Regions from separate parts of the Chromohalobacter sp. HP20-39 genome, predicted to be linked through region 1. Evidence: predicted binding sites of a transcription regulator. Region 1 holds the regulator's gene; the other holds the start of a gene.
The links. Region 1 encodes FliA, which starts transcription of late flagellar genes. Its sites were predicted from a motif close to CTAAAGTTNNNNNNNNNNCNGCCGATA; they were not measured.

Region 1 (12,013 bases):
GCCGACAGCGCACGCTGGCCTTGCTGCTCGCTGCGGTGGTGATGTACGTTCCGGCGAACATTTACCCGATCATGAGCACGACATCGCTGGGTAACACATCGCCTTCGACCATCATCGGCGGTGTCATGCTGTTTCTGCAGCACGGCGACATTCCCATCGCAGTGATCATCTTCACTGCAAGCGTGGTGGTGCCCATCGGCAAGATCCTCGCACTCGGCTGGTTGTGCTACGCGGTACGTCATCGCGGCGAGCCACTCAGCAATGTCACCCGCGTGCGCCTCTATCGCATCACCGAGTTCATCGGCCGCTGGTCGATGGTGGATGTTTTCGTGGTCGCCATCCTCGTCGCGCTGATCCGCGCGGGCGAGTTGATATCGATCACGCCGGGGCCTGCCGCCCTCTCCTTCGCCAGCGTCGTGGTGATCACCATGCTGGCAGCCAATAGCTTCGACCCGCGCATGATCTGGGATGAGCTCCCTGAACGCCCGGATCGCACGTGGCGACCTCGTCTGACACGGCGCACCGCAACAGCTTCAACACGCAAGGAACCCGACGATGCCTGATGCTCCACAGCGCGCGACCCGCCAATATCGCCGGCGCCTCTCGCCGATCTGGATCGTACCGCTGGTGGCGGTCCTCATCGGCATGTGGATGCTTTACGACAATTTTTCCGGCCTGGGGCCGACGATCACCTTGGAAATGAAGAACGCCGAGGGTATCGAGGCAGGCAAGACATTGATCAAGACACGCAATGTCCAAGTCGGCCGCGTCGAGGAAGTGGCGCTCTCCGACGACATGTCACACACCGTGATCACCGCGCGCATGAAACCCGACACAGAACGCATGCTCAATAACGAGACACGCTTCTGGGTGGTCAAGCCACGTATCGACCGTGAAGGCATCAGTGGCCTGGGGACCGTGCTCTCAGGGGCGTACATACAACTCCTCCCTGGCAGTAGCGACGAGTCTCAACGCAACTTCGATGTGCTCGACCAGCCCCCCGTGGCCCCTCCCGATGCGCCAGGCATTCGCATCAACCTGGTCAGTCAAGTGGGAAGCTCCCTGCGTACCGGCGACCCCATCACCTATCAGGGCTTCACCGTGGGACGCGTGGAAAACACCGAATTCGACCCCCAAGAAAAGGAAATGCGCCACCGCCTCTACATTCAGTCACCCTATGATGTACTGGTCACCGATACCACGCGCTTCTGGGTGTCGTCCGGCATCGATCTGAGCCTGAATTCCCAGGGCTTCCAGGTCAATGTCGAGTCAATAGAGTCACTCATCGGTGGCGGTGTGACCTTTGGGGTCCCCGAAGACGTCAAGATGGGGCAACCCGCCGAGCCAGGCGCCACCTATCAATTATTCAGCGACAGGGAGAGCGCCCGTGAAGGGACCTTCGATCGTTATCTCGACTATGTGCTGCTCGTCGACGATACCGTTCGTGGCCTCGGCAAGGGGGATCCGGTCGAGTATCGAGGGGTGCGCGTTGGCACAGTGGAGGCGGTGCCATGGCGTTTCTCCGCACCGCAGCCCGATACCTTGAATCGCTTTGCGATTCCGGTCTTGATTCGCATCGAGCCTCAACGCTTCGATGATATTCAGGCAGACTTCAATGCCGACGAGTGGCGCGAACGCTTACAAGGCATGTTCAAACACGGCCTGCGCGCGACGCTCAAGGCCGGCAATCTATTGACCGGCGCCTTGTTCGTCGACCTAAACTTCAAGGAGGACCCCGCTGCTTATCAACCTTTGACCTTTGAAGGCAAGCAGGTCTTTCCCACGACATCCGGTGGTTTTGCCCAAATTGAACAGAAGGTCGCAAACCTGCTCGATAAACTCAACGAGTTGCAGGTCGAACCGATCCTTGACTCGCTCGACAAGACGCTTTCGACGACACAGGCAACGATGCGTCAGGTCAACGAGATAGCCAATTCCGTGGATGCCTTACTGAACGATCCCGCGACTCGCCAATTGCCGCAAAACCTTAACGCCACGCTACGTCAGACCCGTGAGACCTTAGAGGGTTTCTCCCCCGGCTCGCAGGGTTATCGCGAACTCAACGATACCCTCTCGCGACTCGAATCGTTGATGCGCGACCTGCAACCCTTCGCCCGTACATTGAGCGAAGAGCCCAACGCCTTGATTTTTGAGAGCAAAGACATTCCAGATCCGCAACCGAAGGCCCCGCAATGATGACCGAGACGACCTTTGACCGTAGTCGACGCCTGGTACGCCCGATACGACTTCTCGTCATCGTCGGGCTGGGGCTTATCACGATGGTGCTGGCCGGTTGTGCCAGCCAAGGCATCGAGCAATCCCGCTATACGTTGCCCAGCGAAGTAAAAGATGTCGACGTCGCCGGCAACTTCAGGGGGAGCGTATGGCTCGCGCCACCCAACATGGCCAGCTACCTGAAGGACGGCGGCATCGTCATGCAACTCGGTGAACTTCGTATCCACCAGGCCCGCCACCATCTTTGGGCCGAGCCCCTGGCTCGCCAGTTGCAAGAGCGCATGCGCCGACATCTCGCTCAGGCCTTGCCCAATGCCGAGGTGCTACTTCGCGGCCAGCCCGCTGCGGCGCCCTCGCCGGCGCTGCATGTCCAGCTCGACGTCGACCGATTCCAGGGCCGCGACGACGGCATGGCCGTGGTCAGCGGCGAGTGGCGTATCCGCGACGATCAAGACCGCACGCTGTCACGCGAGTCCTTCAAGATCGCGCGCCCGCTGGAAGACGATGGCTACCCCGCCCTGGTAAGGGCGTTGGGCGCGGCCTGGAAGACTCTCGGCGACCGCCTGGCTGAGACCCTGGCAGAGGTGGAGGTCAAGACGGAGACACACTGACGCCGCGAACGTTATAAGCAGGCCGACGTTTATAGCGGGATGATCCTTGTACTCGCCCCGCCCGGCCCCCATTATCGCTTCCGCCATTGTTACCATGAGATACTTTTCCCATGCCCTTCTCACGGATACCGGAAGCCGAAAATGCCGAAGGCCTGCTGGGTGACCATGGTGTCTCGATCAATACGCACAAAGCCTTGCGACGTCTGCGTAGACTGGTCGATAGCTGGCCCGACGGCGTTCTGGTGTGCGATTTCGGAAGCTTGTGTATCTACGAATGGAATAGCGCCGCGCGCCACCTGATCGACGCGCGAGGTGCCGCCATCAAAGGCTCGCGATTGCCGCAATGGTTTCTTTCCAGCGATCGACGCATTTTGCAGCGGCGCATCCGCCAAGAGCTTGCCGAGCAAGGCGACACGCTGCGACACAACCTGACGCTGCATAACGATACGCCGGTCGAGATCACCCTTGTGCCGATGCGCGACACCGACGCTACCTCGCTGATCGTGGTGTTACGCGACCGGCGGCCCTATCTCGACCATCTGCATAAGGTAAAGCGCAAGCTCGCCGAGGCCGAGGAGATGATCAGCCAGGATGCGCTGACAGGATTGCTCAACCGATTCGGCTTCGAGCAGGCCATCGAGGAATTCATGACCGAGGCACGGCATGGCACGCCCTTCGCGTTGATGATCGCGGATATCGATCACTTCAAGGATATCAACGATACCCATGGGCATCAGTGGGGTGATGAGGCGCTGAAAGTCGTCGCATCCCGTCTCGCCGAACAACTCCGCGACGACGATGCCGTGGCACGATACGGTGGCGAGGAATTCTGCATCCTGATGGCAATTCCCGACACAAGAGTCGTGGAAATCGCCGAGCGTGTGCGACATGCAGTGTCGGCGACCCCTATCGGACTCGCCGATGGCAGTTGGTTGACGCTGACGATCAGCATCGGCGCCACCTATTATCAGCCGGCACTGAGCGCGGAGGCCATGTTCGAGCGCGCCGACGAGGCACTTTACGAAGCCAAGGAATACGGTCGCAACCGTACGGTCATGCTACAGCCGTTGCCCGTAACCGCCGCAGACGAGGAAGAATGAGCCTCAGGCCGCGAGCCGCCCCCTGAGACGTGCCACGGCCTGGCTATGCAATTGGCATACTCGCGATTCGCTGACCCCGAGCACGGCACCGATTTCCTTGAGGTTGAGTTCTTCCTGGTAATAAAGCCCCAGCAACAGCTTTTCACGCTCGGGCAACTGCTCGATGGCCTCGACCAGATGCGTGCGCGCATCGCCTTTCAGCAATGCCTCGTGCGGAGTCGCCGGGGCGGTTTCGCCCCCTGGTGGTTCGCCGAGCTCGGACACGACCTCGTCGAAGCCCAGCAGATAGCCGTTATTGGCATCCAGCAGCAACTGATGATATTCATCGACGCTCATATCCAGCGCGCTGGCGATCTCGCGCTCGTCCGGGGCACGCCCCAGCGACTGTTCGAGCTTGTGTACTGCCTGATCCAGCGCCCGCACGCTGCGCCGCACGCTGCGTGGCATCCAGTCGCGACTGCGCAGTTCATCGATCATCGCGCCGCGCACGCGCTGGTTGGCGAAGGTGGAAAAACTCGCCCCCTGGGCGGTATCGAAGCGCTCCAGCGCATCGAGTAACCCCACCATGCCGGCTTGAATCAAATCATCGAGTTCGACACTGGCCGGTAAGCGTACTTGCAATGCCAGCGCATGACGCCGCACGAGCGGCATGTATTGCTCCAGCAATGCGTGTTGGTCGATTTTGCCCTGTGCCGTATACATCTCTATCGCCTCGGATGTTCGGGTCGACGCTCGACGCGACGCCCGCTGACATTATCGAGCTTCCGGCCCGATGCCCAAGGCCGGAATAACCCTCGCTAGATGGGCCTTTTCCCGAATTCATCCCTGCCGCGACCAATCAGTGGTAATTCACGATTAACTGCAGATTCTCGATGCGCACGCCAGGACCCGCTGCGCTTGCAGAAGCGGCACACCGGAAACGCAGTACAAAGGGCCCTTCAGCAGACAGCCCCTCCAGAGCTTGGGTAGCGCCACGCCGGGTCGCCAATTCGACACAACCGCGTGGATGGCATAACCACGCCCGCACTGCGTGCGTCTCCTGCATGGCGTAGCGCCAGGATACCCGCGTGATGCGACCATTGCCGACCAGCTGGGACGTAGGCGGACGCAGGGGCTTCGTGCGCTCGTCACGTCCCGGTGTCGTCAACAGCGGACCTCGCGGCAGTGTCACCGCCCAGCTGCCGGCTTCGGCGGCGTTTGCGCTGGGTGTCACGCCCAGCGCGGCACTCAGCACAGCCATCACGACCAGAACACATCCCCAGGATGTCATGAGCGACGCTCGTTCGTGGGACGTGTTTGCGCCAGCCACTCAGCGGGTTCCACGACCAGCTCGACCGCCAGGAAGCGGCGTGCCGTGTCCACCAAGTTGCCAAGCGGCATGTCACCCGCGCTGGCCGGATCACGTATCACCAACAGTCGCGGCAGGCGTTCACGCTGCGACCACTGCTTGAGTTCGCGATAGGCGCGCTGCAGGCCTTCCGCGCCAGAGGCAACCCAGATGCCCCAGTGTGGCGAGGCGCGCTGGCCGGCTGTCACCTCACCGACGGCGAGAGGCAAGGTCTCCCAGGCAAGCCCACTAAGTGATTCAAGTCGTTCACAGGTCGCCGTCACCGCCTGAGGCGACGGATGGCCGATCGTCACCAGACTCGCCTTGTCACGCCGTTGACTCGCATAGGCCCGCAATCCCGCCGCTTGATCGCTCATCGTCACCTCACGATGCCTGTGACAGCGCCGCATGCGCCGTCAGCAAGTGCATCAAGCCATGCAAAAGGGTTTCGGGACTGCGTCGTTTGCGCTCGCCGGCGAGGCGCTTCACCACCGGCCGTGCATCCACCGCCCAGCCTTCGTCGCTTAAATCCATACGCAGCGCCAAAGCCGCCAACTGAGCCGCCAGATAGACACGTAATTCACAATCCAGCGACGCCCCCAGCTGTTGCCAGGCAGTACGCATCAAGCGCATCAGATCGTCCTGTTCGAGCTGCCGATAGATGAAGGCGCGCATGTCGATATCCAACGCATCGCCCCTGCGACCCAGCCAATGGTACACGCCCCGCCGGCGACCGCTTTCGGGGTCGTGACTCGCCGCGATCCATAGCTGCAGATCATCCGCCTCGGCTTCGGCCAAGGACACGGGTAAACACGATAGTGTCACGCGACGCGCGCGTCCGCGTAGGCGGCAGGTATGCTGGCCACATGACTCGGCCAAATCGCCCAGTTCGCCTATTGCCAGACGTTCACCGGCATGCCAGACACGCTGCTGCACGTGCGCGCGTGCCAGCCAGGGGCTGTCTGTCTCGCGCAGCTGTTGCCTCACCTCAGTGTCGGGCACGCGTGCGAATACATGCCAATGACTGCCCAGGTGGCGACGCGCCAGGGTCAAACGTTGCGTATCGGATGGCGGCCAGCGGTGCAGGGGCCACGCCATCGGTAACACATCGCCGTTGGCATCCAACGGCAGCATTGGCGCAACCCAGTCCATCCCCCGCGGCCTCCCGCTGGGCCAGAACAGACCGGTGGCCTCGGCCTCGCCCCATGCCTTGACCATCGGCGGCGGCGCCAGATGCGACTCGAGCCAAGTTTGCTGCATGCTACGCGGCGACTCGCCACGGCGCCAAGCAGCGGCAAGCAACGCCATACCCGGTACGTCGCGCTGCAGTGCCTCCATCACCCGCGTCAACTGGTGACGTTGCGCCAAGAGGTCACGCGATAATGCCTGCAAGCCCTGTCCGGAGTCGGTGGGCCGCAGCATGTCGGTAAGCACGTTTTCATCGAAGGTGAACGGCGAGCCCTGCCCCACGGCCAAGGCCTCATCCAATAATGCCGGCGCTTCAGCCAGGCGCATGTCTTCAGGCACACGCTGACCATGGGACACGTAATATAGCCGCAGTCCGTGACGCATGACGACATCCAGCGCGGCTCCCAGGCGGGGCGCCTCGTCCACCTTGGTCAACAGACATCCATATAATGGTGCCCCCGCGTCGCGAGAGGCACGTTGATAGGTATCGACGACTTCCTCGAGCGTATCGCCATGGCTGGCTGCGTTCAGTAACAGCAGACGCCGCACCGGACGCCCCGCACCGCCGAGACGCGCGATCTGCCCTGCCACGCGCTGATCGCGCTGACTCATGCCCACGGTATCGACGATCACCATGCGCTTGCCTTCAAGCGCCGACAACAGCCCTTCGAGGTCGTCTTCGTGGTGCACCGCATGCACATCGACCCCCAACAAACGCGCATAGATACGCAACTGCTCATGCGCACCGATACGATAATCATCGGTCGTCACCAGTGCCACGTCGTCCCCACCGAAGCGCATCACGTAGCGTGCTGCGAACTTGGCGGTGGTAGTGGTCTTGCCCACGCCGGTCGGCCCCACCAACGCAAACACGCCGCCGGTCTCGAGCATCGTTGCTTCGTCATCGAGTACCTCGAGACGCGTTTCCAATTGACGCCGGCTCCAGGCCAGCAAGCGCGGATCATCGGCCTCGACGTCGGTGAACTCGTCAGGCAGCGTCTCTAGCATTTCGCGCACCAGTCGTGCGCTGAAGCCGGCAGTAATCAAACGCTGGCGCAGAACGCCACGCACCCCGGGACGTGCACTCCGCGGGCGCGGTGTCTCGGCAATATGCGACATCAGCAGTTCGCGCATGGCCTGCATCTCGGCGTACAGGCGATCCTGCCCCGGCGCGGGCGATGCGTCGCTCATGGGCGGGGACGCCGGATCTGCAGGTGCTGTTCTAGTCTCGGCCTGCTCGACCAGTGACGACTGTGCCTCTTCGGCCACCGCCACGACCTCGACGCCATCCTCCACACGCCGATTGGAAACAATCAGCGCGTCGTCTCCCAGCGCGTCTCGCACCTGCCGCATCGCCTCGCGGCTGTTGACACCGAGAAAGCGCATCACGCTCATGAACGGGCTCCGATGTGGGTGGTGACACGCAAGGTGCGGTCATCAGGAATTTCGGCATTGGACATCACCACCAGATGGGTGATGCGCCGGCGCAGGAAGCGGGCCAGCAAGGCGCGCAAGCTATGCTGGACGACCAGCACCGCCGGCTCGCCACGCCCTTCCTGGCGCTCCACGGCGGCCACCGACTGTTCCATGAGCGTGTCGGCCAGCCCCGGTTCCAGGCCACCACCGTTGCTCAGTGCTTGGGTGAGGACCTGTTCGAGATTGGCTTCCAGACCGATGACATGCATCTCCTGGTCCCCTGGGAACCACTGCTGGGTGATCGAGCGTCCCAACGCCACACGCACCATGGCGGTCAACTCATGGGGATCGGCCTGCTGTGGCGCATACTCGGCCAGCGTATCGAGGATGGTGCGCATATCGCGAATCGAGACTTCTTCGGCGAGCAGGTTCTGCAGAATGCGCTGCATCGCAGTCAGGGTCAGCAGCTTGGGCACCACGTCCTCGACCAGCGATTTGTTCTCGGCGGCGATCTTATCGAGCAATTGCTGCACTTCCTGACGTCCCAGCATGTCATTGGCGTGGCGATGCAGCAGGTGGTTGAGATGCGTGGCCACCACAGTACTCGCGTCGACCACGGTGTAACCGTAAACCTGAGCGCGTTCACGCTGCGCGGCGTCGATCCATACGGCGGGCAAGCCGAAGGCTGGATCCTGGGTCACAGTGCCTTCCACCTTGCCCGACACTTGCCCCGGGTCGATGGCCAACCATTGCCCCGGATGCGCATCGGCGCGTCCCACCTCGACGCCCTTGAGGGTGATGACGTAGGTCGACGGCCCCAATTCGAGGTTGTCGCGAATATGCACCACCGGTGGCAGAAAGCCGACATCCTGGGCGAATTTCTTGCGAACGCTCTTGATACGCCCCAGCAACTCACCCTTCTGGCGATGGTCGACGAGCGGAATCAAGCGATGGCCGACTTCAAGACCCAGGGTGTCGACCAGTTGCACATCGTCCCAGCTAGCTTCCGGCACTTCCGCCTGTGGGGGCGGTGTCTGGGGCGATGCTTCCGGGGTATCTTGTTGTTGGTTGCGACGCCACATCCACCAGGCCAAGCCGCCAAGCAACGCGGTAAACAGCAAGAAGACTACGTTGGGCATCCCTGGCACGAGGCCCAGCAGCCCCATGACACCCGCCGCCAGCATCAATACCTGTGGGTTATTGAAGAGCTGGCTGATCAGTTGCTGGCCGACGTCCTGTTCGGTATTGACGCGCGAGACGGTGACACCCGCTGCCGTGGAAATCACCAGTGCCGGGATCTGCGCCACCAGACCGTCGCCGATGGTCAGCAGGGTATAAGTATGGGCGGCTTCGGAAAAGCTCAGGCTGTGTTGCGCCATACCGATCACCAGGCCGCCGATCAAGTTGATCATCATGATGATGATGCCGGCGATGGCATCACCGCGCACGAACTTGCTGGCCCCATCCATGGAACCGTAAAAATCGGCTTCTTGGGAGATTTCCTGACGCCGCGCGCGTGCATCTTCCTCACCGATCAAACCGGCATTGAGGTCGGCGTCGATCGCCATCTGTTTGCCGGGCAGGGCATCCAGCGTAAAGCGCGCGCCGACCTCGGCGATACGCCCGGCCCCCTTGGTGATGACCATGAAGTTGATCACCACCAGGATCATGAAGACGACCAGACCGACGGCGAAATTGCCCCCGATCAGGAATTCGCCGAACGCCTGGATCACCTTGCCGGCGGCATCGCCACCCTCGTGGCCTTCCATCAAGACCACGCGTGTGGAAGCGACGTTCAACGACAACCGCAATAGGGTCGAAAACAACAAGACCGCCGGGAAGGCCGCGAAGTCGAGCGGCTTCTGCGTGAACATGCTCACCAGCAACACCATGATCGCCAGGGTGATATTGAAGGTAAAGAGAAGGTCCAGCACGAACGCCGGCAACGGCAGGATCATCATGCTCAGGATCATGATGATCAGCACGGGGCCGGCCAGCACCTTCAGGCGGGTGTCGTTCAGCCACTCACGACGGCCCCATAACTGACTCAACGCATTCATGGTGTGTCCTTGGCGTCGGCAACGTTTGGCCGAGACGGATCTAACTCGTCGGGCACGGGCAGGTCATAAGGCGTTTGCGGCCAGTCACCCCCTTCCTCGCGCACACGTTTCAAGCGGTAGGCCCAAGCCAGGACCTCCGCCACGGCGGTATACAGATTCGCGGGAACCTCTTGATCGAGGTCCACATGCTGATGCAGAGCACGTGCCAACGGGGGCGCTTCCAGCAAGGGCACACCATGCGCTTCGCCCATCTCGCGAATACGCGTGGCGACCATGTCCGCCCCCTTGGCCACAACGCGTGGCGCCTCCATCTGGCTCCCTTCATACATCAGCGCCACGGCATAGTGCGTCGGGTTGGTGACGATAACGTCCGCATCCGGCACCTTGGCCATCATCCGTCGCCGTGCCATGGATTGCTGCTGGGCGCGCATGCGGGCCTTCACCTGGGGATCGCCCTCGGTTTCCTTATGCTCTTTCTTGACCTCGTCCTGGGTCATGCGCAGCTTCTTGGAAAAGCTCCACAACTGGAAAGGCACGTCGATCAACACCACGACGATGAGCGTCGCCACGCACAAGGCCAGACACAAAGCGGCGAGCTTCATACTGCGCGCCAATGCTTCGTTCAGCGGCAGGTTCATCAAGCCCAGGAGATCGCCGCGATGCCACCAGAGGAAAGCCACGGCGACACCCCCCACCAACGTCGACTTGGCCACGGCCTTGCCCAGCTCGGCCAGCACCTGGGAAGAGAACATGCGCTTTAAGCCCTTGATGGGATTGAGCTTGGAAAGCTGTGGTTGCATCGACTTCGCCGACATCAGCCAGCCACCCAGCATGACCGGTGCTGCCAGGGCGACGACCGCTACGATGAGGAACAACGGCAACAAGGACAGCAGCATGTTTTGGCCCAGCGACCAGACATGCGACATCAGCACGGCGGTGTCGAACGCCTCACCACGCGAGAAGATGAACGACTTCTCCATGGCCGCTCCCAAGCTGTCGTAGAGGTGTCCGCCCAGCATCCACAACGTGGCCACGCCCGCCGCCAATAGCATGAAGGTGGTCAGTTCACGCGAGCGCGCGACCTGCCCGTCTTCCTTCGCCTTTTCGAGGCGTCGGGGTGTCGGGTCTTCGGTCTTTTCCTCGTCGCTTTCGCTACCTTCGGCCATGGCCCCTCTGACGTCGCGGCAATAGACGCCCCGCACCAAGGCAACCACCAAGGCACCGGACGAGCACATGCATAGAATGCGGGCTATTTTCTCGGGAACGCGGGACGGCCGATCACTGGAATAGCGACTACTTAGCCGTGCTATTCAGGCGACGCGAGGCTGAAATGCTGCCGGCGGGCCACCGGCAGCGCAAGGAGGGATCAGAAGCCCAGGCTATCGAGGAGGTCGTCGACCTGGTCTTGGTTATTGACGACATCGGTGCCTTCGGGCTTGATCTGCGGCCCGTTGAGCAACTCATCACCACCCTTCTGAGGTTTACGCGAACGCTCGTCGGCAAGTTGCTGCAACTCTTCCTTGTTATGGCTCTCCGGCGCGGTATCGATCAGCACCTGTACTAGCTGCTGTTCGATCTCACGAATGACATCCATCATTTTCTTGATGACCTGGCCGGTCAGGTCCTGAAAATCCTGGGCCATCATGATTTCGAGTAACTGCGCGTTGGTCGCCTTGGTTTGCGTGGGCACATCACGCAAAAATTCTCGCGTGTCCTTCACCAACTCCTTGGCGTCGTCCAGTTCGACAGGCGCCGCAAACCATTCTTCCCAGCGTTGATCGAGTTTCTCGGCCCCCGACTCCATACGCTCTTGCAATGGCTGTGCCTGGTCGATGGCATTCAGCGACCGTTCCGCCGCTTGCTCGGTCATGGCCGCGACATAACTGAGGCGATCCCGCGCATCGGGAATCGCTTCGGCCGCCTTTTCGATCTCCTTATCCAGCCCCAGCTCACGCATGCTTTCGTGGAGCATCCGCGTCATTTTGCCGATCTTGTGAATCAGCTCGTCAGCGGGGGCGCCATCCGCACTGTTCTCCGGCTGCGTTTCACCGCTCATAGCCTACCCTCCTCGTGCGA
Region 2 (12,013 bases), on a different contig from region 1:
CTTGGCTGGCGTCAGCTTCTCTCTGGGCGTGATCGGATTGTTCCTGCCGGTCATGCCCACGACGTGTTTCATGCTGGTGGCGGTCTGGGCGGCTTCGAAAAGCTCACCGCGTTTCGCCAACTGGATTCGTCGTCATCCGCGCTTTGGCCCTTCCATTCTCGCCTGGGAGCGAGAACGCGCCATTCCCCGCCACGCCAAGTGGATGGCGTGCGTCATGCTGGCTGTCTCGATGGGCGTGATCGCTTTCACGGTCGATTCCCTCGCGCTGCGTGTGGCGTTGATCATTGGTCTGACGGGCATTGCGGTGTGGATTTTGACCCGCCCGACGCCGTCGTTGGGACGCTGCCCGGTGTTGTCCTCCTTCGAGGAGTCCTCTTCCAGCCAGCGCCAGGAGTCTCGCTGAGCGCGTGATAGAAGTGTGATGAGCGCAGCGTTGCCCGCACTTTTGAGCCGACTCCACCGGACACCGTACAATGCTTGGCATGTGCCTCGCGTTTTGTGTGCGAGGCGGTGTCTTGGGGGCGAGTGTATGCCCCGATCTCAAGGAGCGTCGATCGATGTCCGAACCGCAAGCGACTCATCTCAAGGATTACTTGCCGCCCGCCTATCGGGTGACGCATACCGAGCTTACATTCGACCTGGCCCCCTCGGCGACGACCGTCACGGCGCGCCTGCATGTCGAGCGCCACCCTGCGCGTGAGGCGGGGCTCCCGCTGCGTTTCGCCGGCGACAAGCTGTCGCTGGTGCGCATCGCCGTGGATGGACAGGAGTTGGAAGCCGATGAGTACGAAGTCGATGACGAGGGCCTGACCATCGCTAGCGTGCCGGAACGCTTCCTGCTGGACACCGAGGTGTCGATCGACCCCGCCGCCAACACCGCCCTCGAAGGGCTTTATGTTTCCAGCGGCATGTTCTGCACTCAGTGCGAGCCAGAAGGCTTTCGCCGCATCACCTTCTATCCCGACCGCCCGGATGTGATGGCGACCTTCTCCACCACGGTGGTAGGCGACAAGACCGAGGCACCGGTGCTGCTCTCCAACGGCAACCCAGTGGAAAGCGGCGAGCTTCCGGGTGGCCGGCATTTCGTCACCTGGGAAGACCCGCACCCCAAGCCGAGTTATCTGTTTGCGCTGGTGGCCGGGAAATTGGAAAAGGTCGAAGACCGCTTCACGACCATGAGCGGACGTGATGTCACGCTGCAGCTTTGGGTCGAGCCGGAGAATCTCGACAAGACCGCGCATGCCATGGCCTCGCTCAAGCGCGCCATGCGCTGGGATGAAGAGACCTACGGCCGTGAATACGATCTTGACCGCTTCATGGTCGTCGCCGTCAACGACTTCAACATGGGCGCCATGGAGAACAAGGGGCTCAACATCTTCAACTCGGCGGCGGTGCTGACGCATCCGCAAACCGCCACCGATGCGGCCTTCCAACGGGTGGAAGGGATCGTCGCCCACGAGTACTTCCATAACTGGTCGGGCAACCGCGTGACCTGCCGCGATTGGTTCCAGCTCTCGTTGAAGGAAGGCTTCACCGTCTTCCGCGATCAGAGCTTTTCCGCCGACGTCAATTCAGCACCGGTCAAGCGCATCGAGGACGTCTCGTTCTTCCGTACGGCGCAGTTCGCCGAAGATGCCGGCCCGACGGCACACCCCGTTCGGCCCGATCATTACATCGAAATTTCCAATTTCTACACCCTGACGATTTACGAGAAGGGTGCCGAGATCGTACGCATGCTGCGTCATCTCCTGGGGTGGGAGTCGTTCCGCCAGGGCTCGGATCTGTACTTCGCGCGTTTCGACGGTCAGGCGGTAACCATCGAGGATTTCGTCGACTGCATGGCGGAAGTTTCCGGGCTCGATCTGAGCCAGTTCATGCGCTGGTATTCCCAGGCGGGTACGCCGGAGATCGACGCCCATGGCGAATACGACTACGCCAAGTGCGAGTATCATCTGCGGCTCTCCCAGCGCACGCCACCCACTCCCGGCCAGGCGGAAAAACAGCCGCTGCACATTCCGGTGCGCATGGGGCTGGTGGGCACCAAGTCGGGGAACGACATGGCGTTGACGCTGGACGGTGAGTCGCTGGGCCACGAGACAGTGCTACACCTGCGCGACACAGAACAGACCTATGTCTTTACCGGGATTGAAGAAGCGCCGACGCCGTCGCTGCTGCGCGGTTTCTCGGCACCGGTCTATCTGCGCTATCCGTATTCGCGCGAAGAGCTATCGTTCCTGCTGACCCATGATGCGGACGATTTCAACCGTTGGGATGCGGGACAGCGGTTGACCATGCTGGCCCTCGACGACCTGATCGCGGCGCATCGCAATGGGGTTGAAAAGGTCATGGATAGCCGCGTCATCGACGCGTATCGGCGCCTTTTGACCACCGAGACCGACGACAAGGCGGTGCTTGCCGAGATGCTGACGCTTCCCTCCGAGGCCTACATCGCCGAGCAGCAGCCGATGGTCGACGTGGATGCCATCCATGCAGCGCGTGTCTTCGTCAAGCAGTCGCTTGCCACGGCTTTGCGCGATGAGTTCCTGGCCATTCATGAAGCCCATCGGAGCGACGAGCCCTACGCGCCGGAGCCGGATCAGATCGCGCGGCGTCGGGTGAAGAATGTGGCGCTCGAATACCTGATGAGCATCGAGGACGACGAGGGTGTGGCACTGGCCGAGGCACAGGTCGTTGCCGAGGACAACATGACCGATGTGCGCGCCGCCTTGACGCTGCTGGTACACAGCTCGCGCAGCGACATCGCCGAGCCGGCGCTCAAGGCATTCGGCGAGAAGTGGGCGCATGATCCGCTGGTGATGAATCAGTGGTTCACCATCCAGGTCACGCGTCCGCAGGAGGATGTGCTGGAACGCGTCAAATACCTGATGGCGCATCCGCTGTTCTCGCTCAAGAACCCCAACAAGGTGCGCGCGCTGATCGGTGCTTTCGCGGCGCAGAACCGCGTCAACTTCCATCGCCTCGACGGCGAAGGCTATCGCTTGCTGGCCGATGTGGTGATCGAACTCAACAGCCTCAATCCCGAGATCGCTGCGCGTATCATCACCCCGCTGACGCGCTGGCAGCGTTTTGACGAGCAACGTCAGGCGTTGATGAAGGCTGAGCTCGAGCGCATTCGTGCCGAGGAACTCTCACCCAACGTCTTTGAAATGGTCGAGCGGGCGCTGGCCGAGGCCTGATAGTCGACGTTGCAAGAAAGTAACGCAAAACGCCGCTGCCTTGGCAGCGGCGTTTTGCGTGGGTGGGTGTCGTATGAGCCGTTGCAGCAAAGCGCCTCAGCGGATGAGCCAGCCGAGCACCAGCAAGCCGAGGAACAGCCATACGAGACCGCCGACGAAGCCACGCCGGAGAAGCGCGCGAATCCCCCTGTAAAGCATCCACACGCCGATGATCAGCACCATCAGGTTGATGAGCGAGGAGGAGACGCCCAGCGAACCGGCGAGGCCGTCGAAAAACCGCTCGATGGCTACCCCCAATCCCGCGAACAACGCCGATAGGGCATCGACGATGACGCGCAAGGCATCGCCGAGAAACTCGCCGAGCCAGTGGAAGAATCTGTCGATCTGCATGTCACATCCTTTTTGTGAGCGTGCTTATGTGGGCGTGGCGCCCATGTGCTATTGAGTGCATGGTTGTGGATTGCGAAAGTTTATCGGGAGTCGGCCGATAACCAAAGAGCGTAAAGCGCATTCATTCACTTGAAGGGAGAAGCTTCATGGATTCATCCGTGAATGCAGCAGTAGGCGCTGCGATGGCGTTGCAGCAGCACAACGCCGCTCAGGAGTCGCAGATGAGCCTGCTCAAGGAGTCGCTCAACAACCAGGCGTCACACGTGTCGCAACTGATGGAAGCGGTTTCCCCCCAGCAGTCGCTGGCCGTGACGGGCACTGTGGGTACGCAAGTCAATACCTACGCCTGAGCCTAGGGGGACTGGTCAAGAATGCCGTGGCGCCAAGCGTCGCGGCATTTTTCATGGCAGTGAGAGCCCGTCGTTGATCCCGCGCAGGCGCTGCATGGCGTGGTTGGGAGAGAACGGTGGCTTGCGCGGGGGATCGTAGACCTCGCCGCGGGTGCCGTTGACGATCAGGTCGATGGCATAGCAGGTGTCGTCGATTACAGCTCGGTAGCCCGTAATCTGTTGAAAGTGGCTCATGCCGGCGTCATCGAGCGTGAAGGCCTGGAAATCATGGCCATCGATACGCGCCGTGGGCTGTGAATGAGCGTTGGGTGGCGGTGTCAGGCAGTTGGAGATCGCGTCGACATCGCGGCTCGCGCCCATACGCCAGTGTGCGGTCGTGACGTCGTTGGACCCCGGCAGTGCCAGCGTAATCAGACGCTCGCCAGATGCTTCATCCGCAATCTGCCAACTGCCGGTATCGAAGTAATCCGATTGTGGCGCGGTGACGCGCTCGAGCGAGGCATCGGCGCGTAGTGTGACCGGGTAGGGTGCCAGCGTATAGTTCGTGGTGTCTTCGTTGGCTGGAATAGACGGCGTTTCACGGGGCCCGGGCGTGCAAGCCGCAAGCGATATGGCGGCTCCGAGCGTGGCTAATATCGTGGTGGCGATGAATATCCGTTTCATGCGCGCATTTCCTTGTGTAATAGCGAACATCTATACCGTATCAGTCTATTGGTCGCCCTTGTAGCGTGACACGGTCTCCTTGGCGGCCTGATGCAATAGGCTGATGTCGATACCCACGGCGATGAAGTCGAATCCCCAGTCGGCATAGCGTCTGGCGTCCGCCTCGATGGGGGCCAGGATGCCGGCGGCCTTTCCTGCGGCGTGAGTGGCGTCCAGTGTGTGTCGAATCATTGCCTGGACCTCGGGGTGATTGGGGTTGCCGATATGCCCGATGTCGGTGGATAGATCGAAGGGGCCGACGAACACGGCGTCGATGCCGGGGGTGGCGGCGATGGCCTCGGCATTGTCTACTCCGCTGCGGGATTCCACCTGCACGATCAGGCACAGCTCTTCATGAGCCGTCGCCATGTAGTCTTCCACTTCCCCCCAGCGCGTGGCGCGCGTCAGGCCACCTCCCACGCCGCGAAAACCCTGCGGCGGGTAACGTGTGGCGGCGACCAGTTGAGCTGCCTGCTCGGCGTTATCGACCATTGGAATCATCAGCGTCTGGGTGCCGATGTCGAGCAATTGTTTGATCAGCGCCGGATCATGGTTGACGGTGCGTACGACCGGGGCACAAGAGTAGGCGGCCACGGCCTGCAATTGAGCGAGGATAGTTGGCACGGTGTTGGGCGCATGTTCGCCATCCACCAGCAACCAGTCGAATCCCGTGGTTGCGAGGATCTCCGTGGCGTAGCCAGTGGCGAAACCGGCCCAGCATCCATAGCGTGTATCGCCGGTCAATGACGCCTTGAAGAGGTTGCGGGGCAGTTGCATGGCGCGTGTCCTTTTCTTTAGATGACTATTGCATACAAAAAACGTAACAGTCTTTCGAGTCACCGGCTATTGCACCAGCGTCTAATACGCGGGGACGGGGCGGTGCTCGAGAACTCGGCGCAGGACGAAGCTCGAGTGCGCGCCGGTGACGCCTTCGATACGCGTGATCTGATTGAGCAGCAGATTCTGGTAGTCATCCATGTCATGGACCACGACCTTGAGCTGGTAATCGGCCTCCTGGCCGGTAATCAGCAGGCATTCCTGCACCTGGGGTAGTGCCGCGACCTTGGCTTCGAAGTTGGCGAAACGCTCCGGTGTGTGGCGATCCATGGAGATATGCAAGAGCGCTGTGAGGCTATGCCCCAGCCGTTTGGCATCCACCAGGGCACGATAGCCAGTGATCAGGCCGTTGTCTTCCAGGGCACGCACACGCCGCAGGCAGGGTGAAGGCGACAGGCCGATGCGCTCAGCCAGTTCTTGATTGTTGATACGCCCATGACGCTGGAGTATATCGAGTATCTGGCGGTCATAGCGGTCGAGCGTCCTCATGTCGGCTGGCGTGCTATCTTTTGGCATTATCACTCTCTTTTAGGTTTTATATTGGAATTATATGCTAAAAATTAGCTTGGTCGAGGCTGAGTTTGCAATCGCCTGCGGGCTGGGGCGGCGTAGAATGTGATCATTGCCGCACGCAATGGGCTCGTTCATTCATTTTCACAGGACTGTTGTCATGAGTTGCTTCGACCATCGCAAGTATCGCCCGGCACCGCGTGTGCCTGCCTTCGACCGCCAGTGGCCGGATCGCGACCTGGCGGCGGCGCCGACCTGGGTCAGCGAAGATCTGCGCGATGGTAACCAGGCGCTACTCGAGCCGATGAGCGTCGAACAGAAGCAGCGTTTGTGGCACCAGATCATCAAGGTCGGCATCAAAGAGGTCATGGTCGGCTTTCCGTCGGCCAGTCAGCCCGATTACGATTTCGTGCGCTGGCTGATTGAGGAGGACCAGATCCCCGACGATGTGACCATCGCGGTATTGGTGCAGTGCCGCGAGCATCTGATCGAGCGGACCTTCGCGTCGCTGGTGGGTGCCAAGCGCGCTATCGTACATCTCTACAATTCCACCTCGACCGTGCAGCGTGAGCGCGTGTTCGAGATGGATCGCCAGGGCATCGTCGATATCGCCGTTCAGGGGGCGAGCTGGGTCAAGGCGCATGCCGCGCGTTATCCCGAGGTCGAGTGGCGCTTCGAATACACGCCCGAGAGTTTCTCCAGCACCGAGATCGATTTCTCGCTGGCGATCTGCGAGGCGGTGATGGATGTCTGGCAGCCGACGCCGGAGCAAAAGTGCATTCTCAACCTGCCCACCACGGTCGAGGTGGGCGGCCCCCATCATCATGCCGATCAGATCGAGTATTTCTGCCAGCATATTAGCCGCCGTGACAGCGTGATCATCTCGGTGCATACGCATAACGATCGCGGCGGTGCGGTGGCATCCGCCGAACTCGCCTTGCTGGCCGGCGCCGAGCGTGTCGAAGGCACGTTGCTGGGCAATGGCGAGCGCACCGGCAATATGGACATCGTTACTCTGGCGATGAATCTCTACAGCCAAGGCATCGATCCCGAGCTCGACTTGTCACGTCCCGACGAGATCATCGAGGTGGTGCAGGAATGCACCGGTATTCCCATGCATCCGCGCCATCCCTGGGTGGGGGAAATGGTCTACACCGCGTTTTCCGGCAGTCACCAGGATGCCATTCGCAAGTCGCTCAAAAAGCAGCAGTCGGACGAGCCGTGGCAGGTGGCGTACCTGCCGATCGATCCGCGCGACATCGGGCGCGATTACCAGGCGGTCATTCGCGTCAACAGCCAGTCCGGCAAGGGTGGCATGTCGTTCCTGCTCGAACGTGATTACGGCATCAGCCTGCCGCGCTGGATGGCGCTGGAGCTGGCGCCGGCAGTACAGGCGGTAAGCGAGACGGTAAGTGGCGAACTCTCTAGCCAGCGTATTCGCGAGGTGCTGACCGAGACGTTCACGCAGCGTACTCCGTTGACACTCATCGGCTATCGCCTGGATCGCGACGCCGACGAATGTGTGACGGTGTCGCTAGACGATGCCGGTCGGGCGGTGCGTTTGAGTGGTCAGGGCAACGGGGTTATCTCTGCGTTCATGACCGCTTGGCAAGCCCATACCGGGCAATCGGTGAGCGTCGTCGACTATAGCGAGCACGCATTGGGCGAGGGCAGTGATGCCGTGGCAATTGCCTTCGTGCAACTCAATGTCGCGGGACAGCGTATCAGTGGCATGGCCGAAGACGGTGATACTGTCAGTGCGTCGCTCAAGGCCGTGTTGAGCGCGCTCAATCGCGCGGGACATCAGGGCGCGATGTCAGGGCTGGCGGCCGAGGCCCAGGCCCCGGCGTAGCACGGCAGTTGGTAATGGCCACGACCGCATGAAGAGGAAGGCGGTCGTGGCGCGTCGAATGACGGCTACTGCTTGGCGAGGCCGATACCCTTCATGATCTCACCGAACTTGGCGTCGCTTTCCTTCATGTAGGTACCGAAGGCCTGTGAGTCCTTCCACTGCACACCGTAGCCTTGTTTGGCCATGAATGACTGATACATCTCGCTTTGGTAGGCATCATGCAGGGCGCTTTCCAATTTGGCGACGAGCTCCTCTTCCATGCCTTGGGGGCCGACGACACCGCGCCAGGCACCAGTGGTGAAGTCACTGTCAACCTGCGAGGCCACGGTGGGGACCTCGGGGAAGCGCTCCAGGGGCTCCTCGGCCATCACGCCGAGGCTGCGTACACGTCCGGCTTCGATCATCGAGCGTGCCTCGGGCAATGACGTAGCGGCCATGTCAATGCCGCCGGAGGCAAGTTCGGTCATGGCGGGCGCGGCTCCCTGACTGGGAACCCAGGTAACCTTGTCGGCGGGCATGCCGAGATCCATCAACAACCCGCCCAGAGCGACATGCCAAATACCCCCCAGGCCAGTGCCAGAGGCAGTGAAGGTGCCTGCCGGGGCTTCGCGGATGGCCGTCATCAAATCGTCAAGGTTTTGGTAGTCGGCGTCCTTGGCGACGCTGAGGCTGGCGGCATCGAAGTTGATCTGGCCGATCGGTGTAAAATCCTCGTAAGTGAGGTCGGTCAAGCCCTGCCAGTGCATCATGTTGATCTCGACCGTGCCGAGGCCGAGCGTATAGCCATCCGGCTTGGCGCGTGCAATGGCCGTGTGTCCGACCACACCGCTGCCGCCCGTGCGGTTGACGACATTGATGGTCTCGCCGAGCTCTTCCTCCAGGGCCTTGGCAATGATGCGCGCTGTGGCATCGGTCCCGCCGCCGGCGGCCCAGGGGACGATCAGCGTGATGGGTTTCTCGGGATATTCGGCGAGCGTGGGGGTAGCGAGCCCCATGGCCAGTGCGGCGGCAAGCCAATACGGTGTACGTGGTGTGGCGCGTCCCATTGTTATTGTCCCTCGTCATGGATCCGGTCAGGCCGGATGGGTGGTGTAAGCCATTTAAGCTTTAACAGGCACTCGGGTGCTTCGCTAATGTCGAAACTCTATACGTCGATAACGTTTAGTTATCATTCCGCGCCGCTGAGCGCTATTCGGCGTCTCGCCCGTGAGGGGAGTAAAACGGCATAGACAAATGGACAAGCTCGGCACGCTGCGTGACACGGCGTGCCAAGCGGGTACTCGCTCAGGTGTCGCTGCGAACCTGCGCGTGGCTGATGAGGGCAAAGATGAAGGTGCCGCCGATCAGGTTGCCGGCCAGCGTCGGCAAGGCGAAGTGGAAGAGATATTCTCCTGGGCTGGCCTGGCCGGCGAACATCAGGTACATCACTTCCGTAGACCCTACGATGATATGCGTGAACCCGCCCAGCGCGACGAGGTAGGTGACGATCAGGATGACCCAGATCTTGGCGCCGCCGGCGGCGGGAAGCAGCCAGACCATGGTGGCGATCATCCAGCCGGCGATGATGCCCTTGGCGAACATCTGGCTGCCGGTATTCTCCATGATGTGATGGCCCAGGCTGAGGAAGGCTCGGTGTGTCTCGGCGTCGAACAAGGGCATATAGAGGATTGCATACGCGGAGATTGCCACGCCCACGAGGTTACCGATGAGCACGACGCCCCATAGCCTCAGTAATTTGAGAAAGCGCATGATACGTGGTGTGCTCATGACCGGCAGCACTGCAGTGACGGTGTTTTCGGTAAAAAGCTGCTGGCGAGCGAGGATGACGACCAGAAAGCCGACGGTGTAGCCGAACGACTCGACGAGGTAGCCGATATCGCTATTCGGTAGGCGTGCGTGCAGCAGTCCCTTGGCGAGCATCGAGAAACTCATTGACAGGCCGGCGGCAATCGCCGACCAGAACAATGCCGAAACGGCGCGCTTGAGTTCCGTCTCGCCTTCTTCCCGGATCGATTCATGGACGGCTGCCGCGCGCGACGGCCTGGGACCGCCGTTGAGATGCAGGTCGTGTTCGTCTTCCTCCACCCGGCTGGGTGGCGTGAGATTGGAGGGCTGGCTCACGCGCACAATCCTTCTGTCGAAATATGAAAAACCGCCGTGGATTCGGTGGTATACAGCGGCAGCCGCTATGCTGACACGATAGACGAAAATGCAGGAGAGGGAAGAGGCGAATGCTGGTGGACACAGGGGTGATACTGATGCACTTGGGTACGGCCTGGCTGGCCGGAAGCCTGATCGGGTTGGAGCGTACCTTTCATGGACGTCCCGCAGGGTTTCGCACGCATGCGTTGGTCTGTGTGGCCTCGGCGTTATTGATGTTGGTGACGGTCTATCAGTGGCAGTGGCTGGGAAGCAGTGTGCCGGAGGAGACGATTAGAACCGACCCCACGCGCATGGCACAGGGCATCATGACCGGCATCGGTTTCCTGGGCGCCGGTGTGATTTTCAAGGAAGGGCTGACGGTGCATGGCCTGACAACGGCGGCATCGATCTGGATAACCTCGGCGCTTGGCATACTCTATGGTATTGGCTTTTGGCTGCCGGGGGCGGTGGCTACGGTGCTGACACTGCTGACGCTATCGTTGTTTCGGCTGGTCGAGGCACGCATGCCGAGCCGAATCTTTGCGCGGTGCATCTTGCGCTTCGATAGTCAGCGGGTACTTGACGAGGCGGAGGTCCATGAGCTGATGCGCGCGCATCGGTTTCACATCGAAAGTCTCAGCTACCGCACGCGCGACCAAGGTCGCCAGTTCGAATATCACATGATGCTACGAACGCACGATCATCATTACATCCCGCCGCTGGCCGCTGACCTGCGCGATAACGAGATGCTGCTGGAGTTTCAATTATCGCCGACCAGCGATTGAAGATACCGAAGTTGCCAGCATCGGCGACTGGATGCTGGCAGGCGAGCCCCACTGCGAAGCCCAGGATGCCACCCACCACAAGGAACGCGATGCTATGCCCGAGCCACGCTTACCAGGTGGAGGGCAGCAATGCCCTGAGGTCGTTGTTCAGGGGGACCTCGAAACTCGAGGCGCCCAGGACATGGCGGTCCGCGATGCGTACCAGGCGGGCGTTGACGAATAGGGAATTCTGGCCCCGTGCATAAGTGCCCAACAAGACCGCCTGGGCATCGTGATTGGCACTAAGGCGTTGTACGTTGCGCGATAGGATCAACTCACCGGTATTTTGTTCGATATAGAGGCTATTGCGCATCTTGACCTCGATAACGTTCATGCCGCCCTGGACGAGCTGTGAGGTAAACATTTCCGACAGTGTGCGCCCGAGCGTCGACGATTGGTCCAGTTGGTCAACGTCGACGAAGGTTGTGGCAATGATCGGCGCTTGCTCGCCGAGGTGCTCGCTGGCGGTGGACATCAACTCGTCGGCGGCCTTGTCAACGCGCGTCAGCATACTGGGCTCTGTGGTCGTCGCCTGACGGTTCTGGAGGAGGCTGCAACCGGAGAGAACCAGCAACAGGATGGCCAATGTCAGGAGGCGTAATGTAAGGCGCTCGGTGCGGCGTTGGGTAGATGACATGTCGAGCGATCTCCTCACCAGTCGGATGATAGCGGCAGGCCGGTGTGGCCGTCGGTTTGAGACGCGCCGTAATGCTCACTATCGCCCGCGTTGATGTAATACATGTTCGAGGACGAATAGCGCAGCGTGTCGTACTGACTGACTTGGGTCGTGATGATTATCTCCTGCTGGCCGGTAGTGGTCCAACTACCGCTGAAGGTATCGGCCAGGGCGGCGGCAGGAATTAGGCTCAAGGCGGGTTCGGTCCAGTGATTGAAAGGAATGGTGGCCACGGCGATGCCAGCGGCCAGCGCGGTCAGTGCACCTTGGGGAGGCCGTATGAAGCCGCGATCATCGTAGCTGATGACCTGAACGTCGAAGCTGACATGCGCACTGCCGTCCGGTTGGGTACGAACGATGGCGCCTTGCTCGACCAGCGCACTGGTGAGCAGCGACCGAAACCCACGGCTGAAGGGAGTCTCCTGATCATGCTTCTCGACATAGAGCGGTTTGCCCCACAAGTCGCGCTTGGCGATGATCTCGCGTGCTTCGTGTTGGGCAAGTACATCCCAATGATGCGCGGCCTGCATGCG

Region 2: a site for FliA is predicted at 3,661-3,687, ahead of RVY79_RS00465 (putative motility protein). Genes of this name have one in related genera too.

The regions. Positions count from the first base shown of each region.
Region 1 covers NZ_JAWHTP010000003.1:430,336-442,348, reverse strand. The annotation lists gene RVY79_RS08730 (PqiA/YebS family transporter subunit) at 1-563, shown strand, start outside; gene pqiB (intermembrane transport protein PqiB) at 556-2,196, shown strand; gene RVY79_RS08720 (membrane integrity-associated transporter subunit PqiC) at 2,193-2,846, shown strand; gene RVY79_RS08715 (GGDEF domain-containing protein) at 2,957-3,946, shown strand; gene RVY79_RS08710 (RNA polymerase sigma factor FliA) at 3,950-4,648, opposite strand; gene RVY79_RS08705 (flagellar protein FlhE) at 4,785-5,216, opposite strand; gene RVY79_RS08700 (hypothetical protein) at 5,213-5,650, opposite strand; gene flhF (flagellar biosynthesis protein FlhF) at 5,658-7,856, opposite strand; gene flhA (flagellar biosynthesis protein FlhA) at 7,853-9,937, opposite strand; gene flhB (flagellar biosynthesis protein FlhB) at 9,934-11,103, opposite strand; gene cheZ (protein phosphatase CheZ) at 11,304-11,993, opposite strand.
Region 2 covers NZ_JAWHTP010000001.1:90,056-102,068, reverse strand. The annotation lists gene RVY79_RS00480 (YbaN family protein) at 1-403, shown strand, start outside; gene pepN (aminopeptidase N) at 558-3,197, shown strand; gene RVY79_RS00470 (hypothetical protein) at 3,294-3,587, opposite strand; gene RVY79_RS00465 (putative motility protein) at 3,734-3,937, shown strand; gene RVY79_RS00460 (hypothetical protein) at 3,989-4,600, opposite strand; gene RVY79_RS00455 (HpcH/HpaI aldolase/citrate lyase family protein) at 4,646-5,416, opposite strand; gene RVY79_RS00450 (Lrp/AsnC family transcriptional regulator) at 5,498-5,992, opposite strand; gene RVY79_RS00445 (2-isopropylmalate synthase) at 6,147-7,838, shown strand; gene RVY79_RS00440 (tripartite tricarboxylate transporter substrate binding protein) at 7,904-8,884, opposite strand; gene RVY79_RS00435 (formate/nitrite transporter family protein) at 9,123-9,959, opposite strand; gene RVY79_RS00430 (MgtC/SapB family protein) at 10,070-10,765, shown strand; gene RVY79_RS00425 (FlgO family outer membrane protein) at 10,875-11,441, opposite strand; gene RVY79_RS00420 (hypothetical protein) at 11,456-12,013, opposite strand, start outside.